Desulfitobacterium hafniense DCB-2: one gene and its partner. The protein of the gene in region 1 interacts with the protein of each later gene in a pairwise test. Links are inferred from orthologs where the notes say so. Each region holds a gene or a part of one and is shown on either strand. Other genes may lie near its edges.

Region 1 (8,340 bases):
GCTGCACAGGCTGCAATGCCTGCCGAATCGCCTGCCAGACCCAGTGGGGGTTAGCGCCAACTCTGAAGTTTAACAGCCTCATCGAACAGGAGACAGGGAAATATCCCAAGGTGCAGCGGCTGATTACCCCCGTTCAATGTCAGCATTGTGACGACGCTCCTTGTCAAAAGGTTTGCCCAACGGGGGCGACTTACAAGCGGGAAGATGGAATTGTTTTAATTGACGCCCAGAAGTGCATTGGTTGTAAATATTGTATGGTAGCCTGCCCCTATAATGCCCGGGTCATCAATGAGCACGGAGTGCCGGAGAAATGCCGCTTCTGTGCCGAGTATGTGGTCAATGGGGAAACACCAGCCTGCGTATCCACTTGTATGAACGATGTGCGCGTTTTTGGCGACCTGGACGACCCCGGCAGCCCTCTTCATGAACTGCTCAAGAACCAAGACCTTATCCAACTCCGGGCTGATCTCCAGACCAAGCCGAGAATCTACTATGCCAAGAGTAAACGTATTTAAGGAGGTGAGCCCATGGAAAAAAGAAAGTATCGGCGAAGTATTTGGACCTATGTGTCTCTTCTTTTGTTGGCCTTTGCCGTGGCGGGAGCCATCAATAAGTACCTGATCAGCGGGGAACATGCCTTTGGCGTCAGCCCGGACGTTCCCTGGGGAGCCTTGATTTCCGGCTATGTCTTCTTTGCCGTGGCCGCTACCGGGACAGGGCTGGTGGGTTCCTTAGGCCATGTCTTCCGCATCAGGAAATTCGAAGTTCTCTCCAAGCGCGCTCTGCTGGCCTCCATACTCCTGCTGCTTGCCGCTTTCATCGTGCTGGCCGTGGAGCTGTCCAATCCCTTTAAGATGGTATACCTCCTGCTTTCGCCTAATTTGTCCAGCCCAATCCTTTGGATGGGAGTCTTTTATGGGTTCTATCTGGTGCTGCTGTTCGGTGAGTTCTTTTTCACCATGAAAAACAATCACAAAGCCGCTACCGGAATTGCTTATGTGTCCTTGATCGTTAAATTATCCGCCATCATCAATTTAGGCAGAGTGTTTGGTTTCACTACCACCCGCAGCTTTTGGGACGGGTATTATTATCCGGCGTATATGGTGGTTTCGGCAGTGGTTTCCGGTGCTGCGGTGCTGACCATGATTCATTATCTATCCGGAAAAGAATCCCCGGGGTCCTTCTCACAAAACCCTCAGGGCAAAGACCTTGCCCGCACACTCAGTCAGATCTTAGCCGGTGGGTTGCTTGTCTTTGCGCTCTTCCAGGCCATCAAGGTAGGCACATCCCTGGGCAGCGGCAATCAGGCAGTGGCTCAGGCCGCTCAAGCCTTGATATCCGGTCCGATGGCAGTACCTTTCTGGCTGATGGAAGTCTTGGTAGGAATTGTGGCTCCCTTGCTGATTCTCTATCGATCTAAATTCTCATCACCGGGGCTATCCTTCTGGGCCGGAATCCTGACCATGCTTGGCCTGCTCTTTTCCAGACTGGACTTTGTCTACGCCGGCCAAGTGGTGCCCTTGCAATTGACCGACGCGGCGGCCAAGGCTGTGCATGTGTTCAATGCTTATGCACCGACCTGGAGTGAATGGTCTCTGATTATAGGGGCTGTAGGCTTGATTATCCTGGTGTTCGATTATGCCGAAAGCAAACTTTCTCTGGATTCTCATCATTAAACGAAAATGAAGGTGTAACTATGAATAACACCTGTGCCTCCCGGCAGGCCTTACAGAATTTGCTGCAGCTTTTGGCAGAGTTTTTCACTTTCCCTGATGAGGAGTTCTGTGCAGCGGTCCGCAAGGGGCTTGTCGATCTGCAGGTAAAAGAACTAAGTCAAGGAGCAGGGCTGCCCAGAGAAAGCGAATTTAAGCAGGATGCCCTGACCTATGAGGAGTGGGTGACTGCCTATAATCACTGCTTCTTAGGAGTCCAGAAGCCCTTTGCCCCGCCCATTGAATCGATCTACAAGCCCTGGACCGGGGATGAAAGCTTTCAAGTGTCCTTTAAAGCTCAAAAAGGGTACCTGATGGGGGATTCCGCACACCATGTTCAGCATATTCTTAAATCCTTTGGCCTGGAAATCCCGCCTGAATACACGATGATGCCGGACCACCTGATCATTCTTTTGGAATTGCTGGCCTTTTTGGTGGGGGGCGGTTTTGAAAAAGAGGCTAAGCAGTTTTGCCGGGACCATTTCGACTGGCTGCCGGATCTGCAAAAGGCTATTGAAGCTCTTCCCGTCAATGGACGCCTTTTCATGGCGGCTCTTGCTGAATTAGAAGGCCTTCTCCAAGCTTTCCTGAATCAGGATCAGAAGCATGGACCTTTGCAGGAAATGATTGAACCGGCCAGGTTTCTGAATTAAATTGGCTCATTACGAGTCAGTTTAAATAAAAAAGGGGGAAAAAGAATGTTAAAACATCTAAAACAATCAAAAGCCTTAACACTGGTCATCTCTCTGCTGCTTGTTCTCAGTCTCGTTACCGGCTGCGGCTCTGCACCCGCATCCACCACGCCTGCCCAACCGCCGGCAAGTCAGGAACCTGCTAAACCGGAAACCCCGGCGCAGCCTGAACAACCGGCGGCAACTGCTCCTACCGTAGAGTCCAACACCTTAGGCTGGGATGATTGGTCAGCCAAAATGAAAGGGACCATTAACAAGGATTACTACATCGTCGACTTAAGAACTCCTGATGAAATCAAGCTGGAAAAAGCCCTGGAAGGCTCCATCAACATCGATGCCAATGCCACCCTTGGCACCGGCAATACCGATGTTATCGACGAAAAACTGCAAGGTGTAGCTAAAGACGCCGTCGTCCTCGTTCATTGCAAATCCGGGGGCAGAGCGAAAAAGAATCTTCAAGCTTTCTTAGACAAAGGCTATGTCAATGCTTTTGCCCTTGACGGCTGGACTGCTTTTGATGCCAAAGGCTATTTTGGCGCCACGAAAATTACTGCCAGCTCCGAGCAGCTTAAGCCGGATGCCTGGGTAGCAAAAATGCAAGGAACGATTGGTAAAGAATATTATGTCCTCGATGCCCGTGACAAGAGTGAATATGATGCCGGACATATTGAAGGCGCTTTGAATTTCGGTGTCAGAGATCAATTCACTGTGGATCATGCCGCCACCATCGCCAAAGTGAAGGAAGCCATTCCCAACAAAGATGCTTTAGTCCTGGTTCATTGCGCGGTAGGCGCCCGTGCGAAAGTAGCTCAGGCTCATCTGAAGGCTGAAGGCTATACTAATGTAATAACCCTGGACAATAAGATTACCATTGATGCCAGCGGCAACTATAAGTTTGAATAAATAACCTAAGTAAAAATTATCATGGTAATAATTATGATTTTGCCAGCGTTGCTCATGGGGATATCATTTTTATCATCCCTCTGGACGATGACGATGTAACATTTATGGCTTAAACAGGCCGCCGTTCAACTACGGCGGCCTGTTTCATGTTAAGCTGAAAGGAAATCTCCAGGAAAGTCTTAAATAAGCTCCCCATCCTATGATATAATAATAAGTCGAATAGTGAGGTGGAGTGAGATGTATCGTTTAGAGGATTTGAACCCGGTTCAGCGCCAAGCGGTAGAGCATCGGGAAGGTCCCCTATTAATATTAGCAGGGGCAGGCTCCGGGAAAACACGGGTTTTAACTTACCGTATCGCCCATTTAATCGCCCAAGGCGTTGAGCCCTGGCACATTCTGGCCATTACCTTTACCAATAAAGCAGCCCAGGAAATGCGTGACCGGGTCTACAGCCTGGTAGGCAGTGAAGGGAGAGGGCTTTGGGTAGCAACCTTTCACTCTGCTTGTGTGCGGATTTTAAGAAGCGAGATCGGCTATTTGCCCGGATATTCGCGGAGTTTTGTCATTTATGACAGTGGGGATCAGCTGGCATTGATCAAATCCTGCATGAAAGAACTGAACCTGGATGAGAAGAAATTTGCACCCCGGGCTATCGAAGCGGTGATCAGTGATGCCAAGAATAAGCTGCTGACACCGGAGGATTTTTCCCGCCGGGCCAAGGATTATTTTGAGCAAAAGGCAGAACGGGTCTACGAACTGTATCTAAAGAAGCTCCTGGCCAATAATGCTCTGGATTTCGATGACATCATCATGCTGACGGTCCGGCTGTTCCGGGAGAACCCTGAAGTATTGTCCCAGTATCAGGATAAATTCCGCTACATTCTTGTGGATGAGTATCAGGATACCAACCATGCCCAATACGCTTTGGTCAATCTTCTGGCTAAGAAATACCGCAACCTCTGTGTGGTGGGGGATGACGACCAATCCATCTATATGTTTCGCGGGGCCGATGTGCAGAATATCCTGGATTTTGAACGGGATTATCCCGAAGCCAAAACCTTGAAGCTGGAGCAGAATTACCGTTCAACCAAATCTATTCTCCAGGCCGCCAATTCAGTGGTTCAGAACAATACGGAGAGAAAAGAAAAATCCCTATGGACGGAAAATGAGGACGGGCAGCCTATTGTCTATTACGTGGCAGACAATGAGCATGATGAAGCCCGTTATATGGGTGAGCGCATTCAACGCCTGCTCAATGTGGAAGGTCGCAAATTTAATGAGTTTGCCGTACTTTACCGCACCAATGCTCAATCCCGGGTTATTGAAGAACGCTTTATGAAGGAAGGAATCCCATATCGGATTTTTTCGGGACTTAAGTTCTACGAACGGATGGAAATCAAGGATATCCTGGCTTATCTGCGCATTCTTCATAACCCGGCGGATCAAGTGAGCTTTTCCCGGGTTTTGAATGTTCCCAAGCGGGGCTTGGGAGAGAGCACTTTAGAAAAGATTCTCGATTATGCCAATGAACAGGAGATGCCTGTTCTGGATGCGATCATGGAGGCCGACTATATACCTGAGCTGCAGTCACGGGCCAAGAAACCTTTGCTGGCTTTTGCCCACCTGATGCAAGAGCTCAGGGCCTTAGCCGCCGCGGAGAGCTCAGTAACCAAATTGGTTGAAGAAGTATTAAAACGGACCGGATATTGGGATAATCTGGTTAGTGATAAATCGCCGGAAGCGGAAGCCCGGCTGGAAAACCTGCGGGAGTTTTTATCCGTGACCGCTGAATATGACGAGAAAGCGGATAACTACGAAACCGCGGTGGTCCAGGAGGGGATTGAGGATGCCCTGGTTCCCGGACTGACAGGGTTTTTGGAGCAAGTGTCCTTAGTAGCTCAGATCGACTCTTTGGATCAGGCAGATGATGCTGTGGTGATGATGACCATCCACAGTGCCAAAGGGCTGGAATTCCCGGTGGTTTTCCTGGGCGGGATGGAGGAAGGAATCTTCCCCAGCAGCCGCTCCATGCTTGATCCGGTGCTTTTGGCGGAAGAGCGGAGACTTTGCTACGTGGCCATAACCCGTGCCCGGGAGCGTCTCTATCTGGCCTATGCCCAGCAGCGGATGCTTTACGGAAGAACTCAATACAACCGCCCTTCCGAGTTCTTTCAGGAAATTCCCACCCATGTCCTGGTGGACCGGGATCCTATTGATCCCCCGCCCACCCGGGCCCAGAAGGCCCATTCAGCTGCGGCAAGGCCGGCAGCGACGCCCTCGGGAGGCCCATCACCCTGGAGAACCGGGGAGAGAACTATTGGCAATCCCGTCCAGGATGCCCCCGGGGTGGACTATAAAGTGGGAGAAAAAGTGGAACATGCCAAATTTGGCAAAGGTGTGATTGTAGCTATCAAAGGCGAGGGGAGTTCGGCTGAACTTTCCGTGGTCTTTGGGGGCGAGATCAAGAAGCTTATGGCGGAATATGCCAGGCTTGTTAAGCTTTGATTGGGAATGCTTGGTTTGATTGAGAACCTTTAGTCTGATATATTCATGTCGTTATGGGAAAGGACAGAACAACGTGTCAAAAAAAATCCATGTCGTAGGTCATAGAAACCCGGATACCGATTCTATTTGCGCAGCCATTGCCTATGCCCGCTTAAAACAGCGCCTGGGCATGGACCATGTTATCCCTTACCGGGCCGGAAAAATCAACCGTGAGACGGAATTCGTCTTAAATGCTTTCGGAGTGGAAGCTCCGGAGCTCTTAAAGGATCTTCATCTTCGCGTCAAGGATATGCTCAATGGTCCTATTCCTGCGGTTAAACCAAGAACCTCTCTTCTGGAAGCCTGGAAGATTATGAAAGAGAGTAACCAAAAGACCCTGCCTGTGGTGGATCATACCGAGCAAATGATCGGGATGATCACGGTAGGTGATTTATCCGGTTCTTACATTGAGAGCATGGCGGATCATGAGTTGGAATCCCTGCATATTCCGGTGGAAAACGTGATCAGAACACTGAACGGACGCTTATTGGTAGGCAGTGCAGAGCAGGATCTTAAAGGGAATGTCTATGTGGGGGCCATGCGCCATGAGACTCTGGAAGCTTATGTAGGCAATGGCAATATTGTCCTGATGGGAGATCGGCAGACCGCCCAGGAAAGCGTTCTCCGCCAAGGGGTATCGGCCCTGATTCTTACGGGGGGTGCGACCTTAGCGCCGGAGCTGGAAGACTTAGCCCGTCAGCAGAATTGCGTGGTCATCTCTGTGCCCTATGATACTTTTACGGCGGCCCGGCTCCTGCCCATGACTGCCCCGGTGCAAAATGCCATGAAAACAGAGGGTATCGTCGCTTTTAATGAAGATGATCTGATCTCTGAAGTCAAAGAGAAGATGTTGGAAACCCGTTTCCGCAATTATCCTGTCCTGGATGAACAGGGCAAGGTCGTCGGCTTGATCAGCCGCTATCACCTTCTGAGCCTGAGCCGGAAACAAGTGATCCTCGTGGATCACAATGAATTTGGCCAAGCCGTCGTGGGCACGGATCAAGCCCAGATTCTTGAGGTGGTCGATCACCATCGGGTAGGCGGGATCCAAACCGGAGAGCCAATCCTCTTCCGCAATGAGCCTGTGGGCTCCACCTGCACCATCGTGGCCAAATGCTATCGGGATTGGGATGTTGTTCCGGAAAAAGCTATCGCAGGAATCATGCTGGGAGCTATTTTATCCGATACGGTTATTTTTAAATCTCCCACCTGCACCGAGATCGATAGAGAGAATGCCACTTACCTGGCCAGCATCGCCGGAGTAGATCCCAAGGAATTTGGGGTGCAAATGTTCAAGGCAGCTTCCAATCTTGGGGAGCGGCAAGTGGATGAGCTGATCGAAGAAGATCTCAAAGAATTTACTATGGGAGAGCTCCGGGTTGGCATCGGTCAATTCAGTGTCATGGGGCTGGAAGGTCTGGATCAATTGCGGGCCGAATTATCCCAAAGGCTGGAAGAGATTCGCGGCCAGCGGGCTATGAATTACCTGATGCTGATGGTGACCGACCTCTTGGAGGAAAACACGGAATTGTTCATCAGCGGCGCCAAGCCTGAGGAGATAGCCAAGGCTTTTGATAAACCCCTGGACAAGGAGAGCATTTTCCTTCCTGGGGTGCTGTCCCGGAAGAAGCAGGTGGTTCCCCCCTTGTCGAAATATTTCCTTCAATAAATAGCTCCCGGAGAATTGAGTTCCTTTAACGGGTTAGACTATAGATGGCGTTGTGAGGGTGACCCGCAGCGCCTCTCCTGTACAATACAAAGCTGAATGCCTGCTTTGAAAGGCATGAAAGCTAGGTCTCCAGGATTTTGCTTTACACCGGTCGCTCCATAAGCTGCGCGGACAAAACTAACGCTCAAGCTCTCCGCTCCGTCGGGTGCCCGCCCAAATCGCTCCTCGAAAGCACTGCTTTCGCACTTGTTCTCAGTGGGCGGTTGGAAACGTCCTGTTTCCAACCCGACTCCGCTGCGTGCTTTTCGCGAAGTTTTGTTTCCGCTTGCTTAAATTCGCTCCCTAGTGTAAAGCAAAATGCTTGGGCAGCTTTGCGGGTCTGAGTGAGCAGGGCTTTGTGGGGAAGATGGGGCAGGTTGTTGACCCGGGCCGCTTTTTCCGTCTTTACCGACGCCGCTTGAGGCGGCAAGGTCGGCTATCCTGGGAAAGGTTTAAGGGGTGGCTATAGAAAAGGCTCCAGAAAGGGTCCCAGAAAAGACTCCAGAAAAGACTCGCAAAAGTCTCAAAAGAAGTGCTAAAGTCCCGCAAGACGTAGCTTTAGGCACAAAAGGGAACGGATTTAGCGGAGGGGCGGTCGGGTGAACGAGGCTTTCTTAACGAAGCGGAGTCACGGTTAACATGCAGATAGCAGCGGGGTTTGGCGACGAAAGTGTCCGGTGGACAGTTTCGCTCAAGGCGGCACACCCCAAAGCATACTCATCCGCCGCAGATGCTGTTAAGAAAGCGAGTGAACCAGCCCTGGAGCTATGGAGTGACCGTT
Region 2 (6,872 bases), 2.7 Mb from region 1 along the record:
GGAATTTCAAGTGGCGCTGAAAACCTTTAAAATCCCGGCTGAATGGAATGCCCGCAGCATTATGCTCCAGATCAATGGCGTATATGGCCATTGTGATCTTTATCTTAACGGGATGGAAAGTGCCCATCGCATTGGCAGTATAGTCGGCGAGGGGGGGAGCGAGCGTATCCAGATTCCTGTCACAGCCTTAAACCATGGTCAGGATAATTTGCTCCTGCTGGAACTTTCTGCACCTTCTTCTCAGAAAGCCACCTTTTTAGGCTCAGGTTATCCTGATAAAGGCAGGATTACCGGGCGCATAGCTTTACAAGCAGTTATGGAGACCAGTCTTGAAAACCCGCGCACTCAGGTGACATGGGAAGATACTATGGCCCGGGTTCAAGTTGATTTTCAGCTGAGTCATCATGGGTTTTCCGAATATGGACCATGGACTGTTCAGGGGATAATTTCTGATGGCTCTGCGGAGATTGCTCAAGCCGTAACTCAAGTTCACTCCGATGAAAGTTCTGTGCAGAATGTGAGCCTGGCTTTTCAGATTCCTGACGGACATCTTTGGAGTCCGGAAGATCCTTATCTCTATCAAGTGTATTTGACTGTAAGCAACTCGCGGGGTGATCGTGACGATATTGCCTTTGCTTTAGGGCTTACATCTTTGGCATATCAGGATGGGATCTTTCTTTTGAATGGGAAGGAATTACCCATTCAAGGGCTGGCCCTGTCTCCGGAAAAAGAGGTTGAACTGAGAAATCAAGGCGATATTGCCGCCTGGCTTAAGGAGTGCAAGGAGCAAGGTTATAACCTTATCTACTTTCTCGGCCAGCAGCCGGATGAGTATTGGCTGATGGAAGCAGATCGGGCGGGGATCGGGCTGTGGATAGAGCTGCCAGGCAGTGCCATGGTTCCGGCTCAACGTCTTCCTGAGCCCAGGGTGTGGGGGGAGTGGACGAAAATAGCCAGTCTTCACCCCTCGGTATGGGCTTATACTTCCGGAATCGGTTTGGAATACAACTCCCAGTCCCTGGTAAAAGCCTATGAGCAGGAAGTCCAATCTGTAACGGCGCCAGTCCCCACTTTCAGCTTAAATCTGACCGATGGGGAATCAATGGTCGGGCCTTGGGGAGAAATTCAGCAGCCTCAAGGGACTCAAGGGAGCCGAGGGGGATTATGGCCTGCAGAAAAGTGGGTCAGTAAGATCTGGGCGGTTCTTTTGGTCATCGTAGCCTGGTCAAATCTGGCGGCAGTGAACTGGCGGTACAAAGAGCTCCAGAATAAGAAGCCTAAACGGGCTTTGCGCATGGCGTGGTTCTGGCAGGGCTTGGCCATGATTACCCGGCAAATGACCCTGGCCGGTATACTGACGGCCCTTCTTTTTAACACGGAGGTGCCCTGGGCGCAGTGGGTTCCCAATCAATGGCCCTTATGGGAAGGAATAAGGATGCAATCCCCCTGGTTGATATGGGTGATTTTGGGCAGTTTGTTTTCTTTATTGCGTTTGCTGCAAGTGGGCGTGGTGGCGCCGCATCTGCCTGGGGCTCCTGATACCAAAGGCTTGGCGGCTTGGCTGGAAAGAAGGTACTTCTGGAATTGGACGGTGGGTGTGTTGTGGGCCTTGCAGGCCTGGGGGATACCCCGCTCAGTGCCTTTCTTGGTCTATATGGGCTTTAACTTTCTTTTCCTCCCTCTCAAGGTTCGGGATGTCCATCGTATTGGCGGTGGTTATGCCGCTTTTCTGTGGGTGCCTGGTATCATTCTCCTGATCGCGGCGGTGGTGGCTGCTTTCCGCTGGGAAGACATCCTCTATGCCGTCCATATGGTTCAGCAGTCCAATTGGCTGAGGCTGATCTTGTTTGATGGCTGAAAGCGGGCCGAAAGCTGAGTTGACCAGCTCCGGAGCTATGGAGTACGTGAGTCTCCGATCAAGAAACCTTCCGGTGGAAGGTTTCAGGAGATCACGCCCGAAGGTCCGTTGTGCGCAAAGCTACGCAACCCAAGCAAACGCTTTTTCCTCCGTTGACGCCTCGCAGCACGAATGAAGGCACGAAGACACCAAAAAGTTGAACAAGTAAGCAAAATAAGTTATAATAAATCCGACCATTTTAGTGAGAATTGTAAGAGGGAGTTAGGAGGTTTTGGCTTTGATCACTAAGGACATGACAGTAGGTCAGGTTTTACGCAGCTATCCTCAGACGGTGCAGACTTTTCTGGAATTAGGCATGCATTGTTTAGGATGCCCTTCATCCACGATGGAAAGCATTGAAGGAGCAGCACTTACCCATGGCAAGAAACCGGATGAGCTGGTAGAGAAGCTGAACAAGGTGATTGCAGCGAATTAAATAGATAAGTATAGGTGGAAAAGGAGAACCTATTTTGTGTTGTGCAGAATAGGTTCTTTTTGTAGGGAAGAAGGTAGGCGTGCCGGAGGGAAGACCTTGGAATTATTCAGAAATTTTAGTTAATTTAAAAGGAATAAGCAAATTCAAAGAGAATCATTTAGACAAAAGAATAAGAAAAGTCTGGGATAAAATCACCAGATCTATGAGGGGGTATCTCAATGAGCCTTGTGATGAATGGCTCCGAGGATTTAAAGCAGGTTAGCCTTTTCAAGTATATCGGGCAGACCTTGAAGGTTGTCATTCCTTCAGTTGTCGTGATAGCCGCGGTGATTCAATTTATTCTGAAACTACCTCAGTTTGAAATGTTGGTGGTTTGCGGGGGGTATCTGATAGCGGGTTTGGGGATTGCTGTAGCGGCTTCTTTTCGGAATTATAATCGTTTTTTAAAGCCTATTCAGCAGATGGAAATCGGGATATTGCAGGTGGCGGAGGGTGAGCTGAATACGCAAATTCAGGTTACCAGTGCGGAAATGGCAGCAGTGACCCAGGCGTTTAATGCGATGACAAAAAACTTCCGGGAGATTATTCATAAGATCAGAATCATGGCCAATGAATGGGTTGAGTCCATTGATGAGCTTTCCGCAAACTCGGAGGAGATAGCGGCTAAGAATGAAGAAGTCAGCCAACATATAGCGGGAATGTCCAATGGGATGGCCCAGCAAAGAACGGTTATCTCCCGGGCCATGGATTCCTTCAGGGCCCTGCAGGATACCATTCAGATTATTGCGGAGCGAGCCCGTTCGGTGGCCCAGGAAGCAGGCATTTCTCAAGGAAATGCTGAAAAGGGATTGAATGGTCTATCGGGAATTGTCCAGGCTATGCAGGATACCAATACCACGGTGGATGAGGCCTCCGAACGTATCAAGAATTTAGATGAGCAATCCCAGCAAATTGTTTCGATTACGGCGACCATAGCTTCCATTGCGCGTCAGACCAATCTTTTGGCTCTCAACGCTGCCATCGAAGCAGCCAGGGCCGGCGAGCATGGCCGGGGTTTTGCGGTAGTAGCTGATGAGATTCGCAAGTTAGCGGAAGGGGTATCGGTCTCTACCGATGAGGTAGCCGAGATCACCAATGGTATTCAGGAAACCATTACAGCCACGGTGGACGCCATGAAAGTGGCCGATTCGAAAGTGGAGAATTCTTTACAACAGACCTTGGCGGCCCGGCAGGCTTTGGAGATTATTGTGAAGTCCACCAAACAAGTGTCCAGTGATATTTCGGAAATTGCCGCTTCCGGCGAGCAAATCTTAACTCATATGGAAGGGGTCACCAATCAATCCCAGCAAGTAGAATATATCGCGGCGGAAGCCGAAGTGTCCACAAGGGAGATCGAGCAGGCTTCGGCTGAGGTTGCGGCAAGTATGCAGAATATTGCCGAGGCTGCGCAAAGTTTGGTAAGTATGGCTATCGAACTTAGAGAACAGGTCGCGGGTTTTAAGGTATAGGGAGGAAGAACTAAATGGAACAGTATCAGGTTGGCATCTTAGGCGGAGGTCCCGGGGGCTATGTCTGCGCCTTACGCGCTGCCCAGCTTGGCTTATCCGTCGTTTTGGTTGAGAAAGAGCGTTTGGGGGGGACCTGTCTGAACAAAGGATGCATTCCCACCAAGACCTTGGTCAAAAGCGCGGAGTTATGGCGGGAAATAAAGCATGCCGAAGAATTCGGCATTCAGCTTGGGGGCGCGTTGCTTCATTACCCGCAAATTGCCGCAAGGAAAAAGGAAGTGGTCAATACCTTAGTAAGCGGCATTGAGCAGCTCATGAAGGCGAAAAAGATTACTGTGCTAAAAGGGTGGGGAGAGGTAAAAGAGGCCAATCGGATTGAAGTCACGACCGAAACGGGTAAGGTTGAGCTTCATGTGGAGAATTTGGTTTTGGCCACGGGATCCATCCCGACCAAAATTCCTGTACCCGGTGTGGACCTCCCGGGAGTGGTGACCAGCGAAGAGCTTCTTGAACAGGAAACCCTTCCCGATAGCCTGGTGGTCATCGGCGGTGGCGTGATTGGTTTGGAGTTTGCGTCCATTTACCACGAATTTGGCGTCAAGGTCAGTGTGGTGGAAATGCTTCCTTCTCTTCTTCCCAATATCGATGAAGAGATACCCAAACGCTTAGCTCCTTTGCTGAAAAGAAGCGGGCTGGAGATTTTGACGAAGGCTTTTGTAAGGGAAATCAAACCTAAGGAAGAGGGTTTGGTGGTTATTGTTGAGGATGGGAAGGGCTTGAAGGAATTACCGGCCCAACAGGTGCTTTTGGCTACGGGCAGAAGACCGAGTCTCAGTGGCATCCATGGGGATGCCTTAGGACTTGAGCTGGACCGGGGAGCTATCAAAGTCAACTCTCAGATGCAAACCTCGGTCCCTAAGGTGTATGCTCTTGGGGATGTAGTGGGTGGGGCGATGCTTGCCCATGTAGCCTCCATGCAGGGGATGGTGGCAGCTGAGCATATGGCGGGGCAGCAGGTTAGTATGGAGGGAAGGGCGATACCCAGTGCCATCTTTACCTACCCGGAGATTGCCGCTGTCGGTGAGACTGAGCAGGCTTTAAAGGCTTCAGGCCAAAACTATAAGGTCAGTAAGTTCCCTTTCAGCGCCAATGGCAAAGCCTTAGCATTAGGGGAAATCATGGGATTGGTGAAGCTGTTGGCTGATGAAGAGGGAGTTGTAATAGGCGCCAGTATCATGGGACCTCAGGCCAGCAGCCTGATTCAGGAATGTGTGCTGGCCGTGGAGAAAAAGATAAAGGCTGAAGATCTGGCTAAGATCATTCACGCTCATCCCACTTTGCCGGAGGCCATTATGGAGGCTGCTCATGGGATTTCGGCAAAACCGTTGCATTTGGCCTAGTAGTGAATCAAAGGTGAATCAAGGGGACAGGTCCCCTTGATTCAAGAAAATATCCGAACGAAAGAAAAAAACTGTAGACTAATGTTCGGAAGTAAAGTATAATACATTCATTAAATGCCGTTGCAAGTCTGTTTATGACGAATAATGGCAAAGATAACAATAAAACAGGAGGAATCAGAGTGGAAAATTTCTTCAAACTTAAGGAAAACGGCTCCAATGTCCGCACTGAGCTCGTTGCCGGACTCACTACATTTTTCGCAATGGCCTACATCATCATGGTCAATCCGGCTATGCTTTCTCAAGCGGGTATGCCTTGGGGTGCAGTATTCCTGGCTACGATTATCGCAGCGGTTATCGGAACATTAGTCATGGGTCTAGTTGCTAATGTACCTTATGCCCAAGCGCCAGGTATGGGGCTTAATGCTTTTTTTGTTTTTACAGTTGTCTTTGGTCTTGGCTTTACTTGGCAAGAAGCATTAGCCATGGTTTTCTTATGCGGTCTTATTAATATTTTAATCACAGTGACAAGCATTCGGAAAAAAATTATTACATCCATTCCTTTAAGTCTGCAAAATGCTATTGGCGGCGGTATTGGTATTTTTATTGCTTATATCGGTATTAAGAATGCCGGCTTGCTTTCCTTTACCTCCGACCCCGGAACTTATGTTCAACTGGGTGAAGGCGGAACGGTTATCGCAAGCTCCAGTGCTGTTCCGGCCCTTGTTACTTTAAATTCTCCTTCCGTACTTCTGGCTATTTTAGGCCTCGTTCTTACAGTTATTTTGCTTATTCGCAATGTTAAAGGCGCTATTTTGATTGGTATTATTGTGACAACTCTGGTCGGTATTCCTTTAGGTCTTACTCATATGGGTTCCTCCATCAGCTTTAGCGGTGCTCTTGCTGAACTGCCGCAAACGTTTATGGCAGCCTTCGGAAATCCCGGACTTGTTTCCCTCTTCAGTGATCCGGCTAAGATTCCTCTCGTTCTGGTCACAATTTTTGCTTTCAGTTTATCTGATGTTTTTGACACTATTGGTACCTTTATCGGCACCGGCCGCAGTTCAGGAATTTTCTCCGAAGCCGATCTGAAAGCCATGGAAACCAGCAAAGGCTTCAGCTCCAAAATGGACAAGGCCCTCTTTGCCGATGCTATCGCTACTTCGGTAGGTTCCCTCTTTGGGACATCCAACACAACCACTTATGTGGAAAGCGCAGCCGGTATTGGAGCCGGTGGACGGACCGGATTAACCAGCATCGTGGTCGCCGTTCTCTTCGCGGCCAGTGCTTTCTTAGCCCCGGTGGTCAGTGCGGTTCCTGGTGTAGCTACTGCTCCAGCTTTAATCATCGTCGGTATTATGATGCTTTCTTCCTTTAAGGAGATTAAATGGGGAGATTTAAGCGAAGCCATTCCTGCTTTCTTTGCCGGTATCTTCATGGCTTTTTGCTACAGCATCTCTTATGGTATTGCCGCCGGCTTTATTTTCTTTTGCATCGTCAAGGTCTTCAAGGGTGAGACCAAAGAAATCAGCCCGGTATTGTGGATCGCTACTCTGCTCTTTGTTCTTAACTTTATTCTTTTAGCCAGAATTTAATTTGAATCAAGGGGACAGGTCCCGTTATTCACTAGCCCG

What was found.
Region 2: the proteins of pcrA (region 1) and lpdA interact in binary tests that used the Escherichia coli proteins (3 or more experiments, as listed by UniProt). The link is inferred for Desulfitobacterium hafniense DCB-2 from one-to-one orthologs.

What each region holds. Positions count from the first base shown.
Region 1 is NC_011830.1:1,606,874-1,615,213, forward strand. What follows is about bases 3,151-6,178. They hold pcrA (DNA helicase PcrA), read left to right. Parts: upstream 3,151-3,544; coding sequence 3,545-5,812; downstream 5,813-6,178. Other genes in these bases: DHAF_RS07550 (rhodanese-like domain-containing protein), read left to right, coding at 3,151-3,307; DHAF_RS07560 (putative manganese-dependent inorganic diphosphatase), read left to right, coding at 5,886-6,178. Also shown: DHAF_RS07535 (4Fe-4S dicluster domain-containing protein), read left to right, coding at 1-515; nrfD (NrfD/PsrC family molybdoenzyme membrane anchor subunit), read left to right, coding at 528-1,676; DHAF_RS07545 (TorD/DmsD family molecular chaperone), read left to right, coding at 1,697-2,365; more of DHAF_RS07550, read left to right, coding at 2,411-3,150; more of DHAF_RS07560, read left to right, coding at 6,179-7,520; DHAF_RS26665 (hypothetical protein), read right to left, coding at 7,559-7,804; DHAF_RS07565 (hypothetical protein), read right to left, coding at 7,705-7,989. UniProt on the Escherichia coli protein: A helicase with DNA-dependent ATPase activity. Unwinds DNA duplexes with 3'-5' polarity. Translocates on single-stranded DNA with 3'-5' polarity. Initiates unwinding more efficiently from a nicked substrate than double-stranded DNA.
Region 2 is NC_011830.1:4,322,654-4,329,525, reverse strand. Bases 3,112-6,048 are described here. They hold lpdA (dihydrolipoyl dehydrogenase), read left to right. Parts: upstream 3,112-3,855; coding sequence 3,856-5,241; downstream 5,242-6,048. Other genes in these bases: DHAF_RS20320 (NCS2 family permease), read left to right, coding at 5,421-6,048; DHAF_RS20330 (methyl-accepting chemotaxis protein), read left to right, coding at 3,112-3,841. In the rest of the region: DHAF_RS20340 (glycoside hydrolase family 2 protein), read left to right, coding at 1-1,858; DHAF_RS20335 (DUF1858 domain-containing protein), read left to right, coding at 2,136-2,333; more of DHAF_RS20330, read left to right, coding at 2,552-3,111; more of DHAF_RS20320, read left to right, coding at 6,049-6,833. UniProt on the Escherichia coli protein: Lipoamide dehydrogenase is a component of the glycine cleavage system as well as of the alpha-ketoacid dehydrogenase complexes.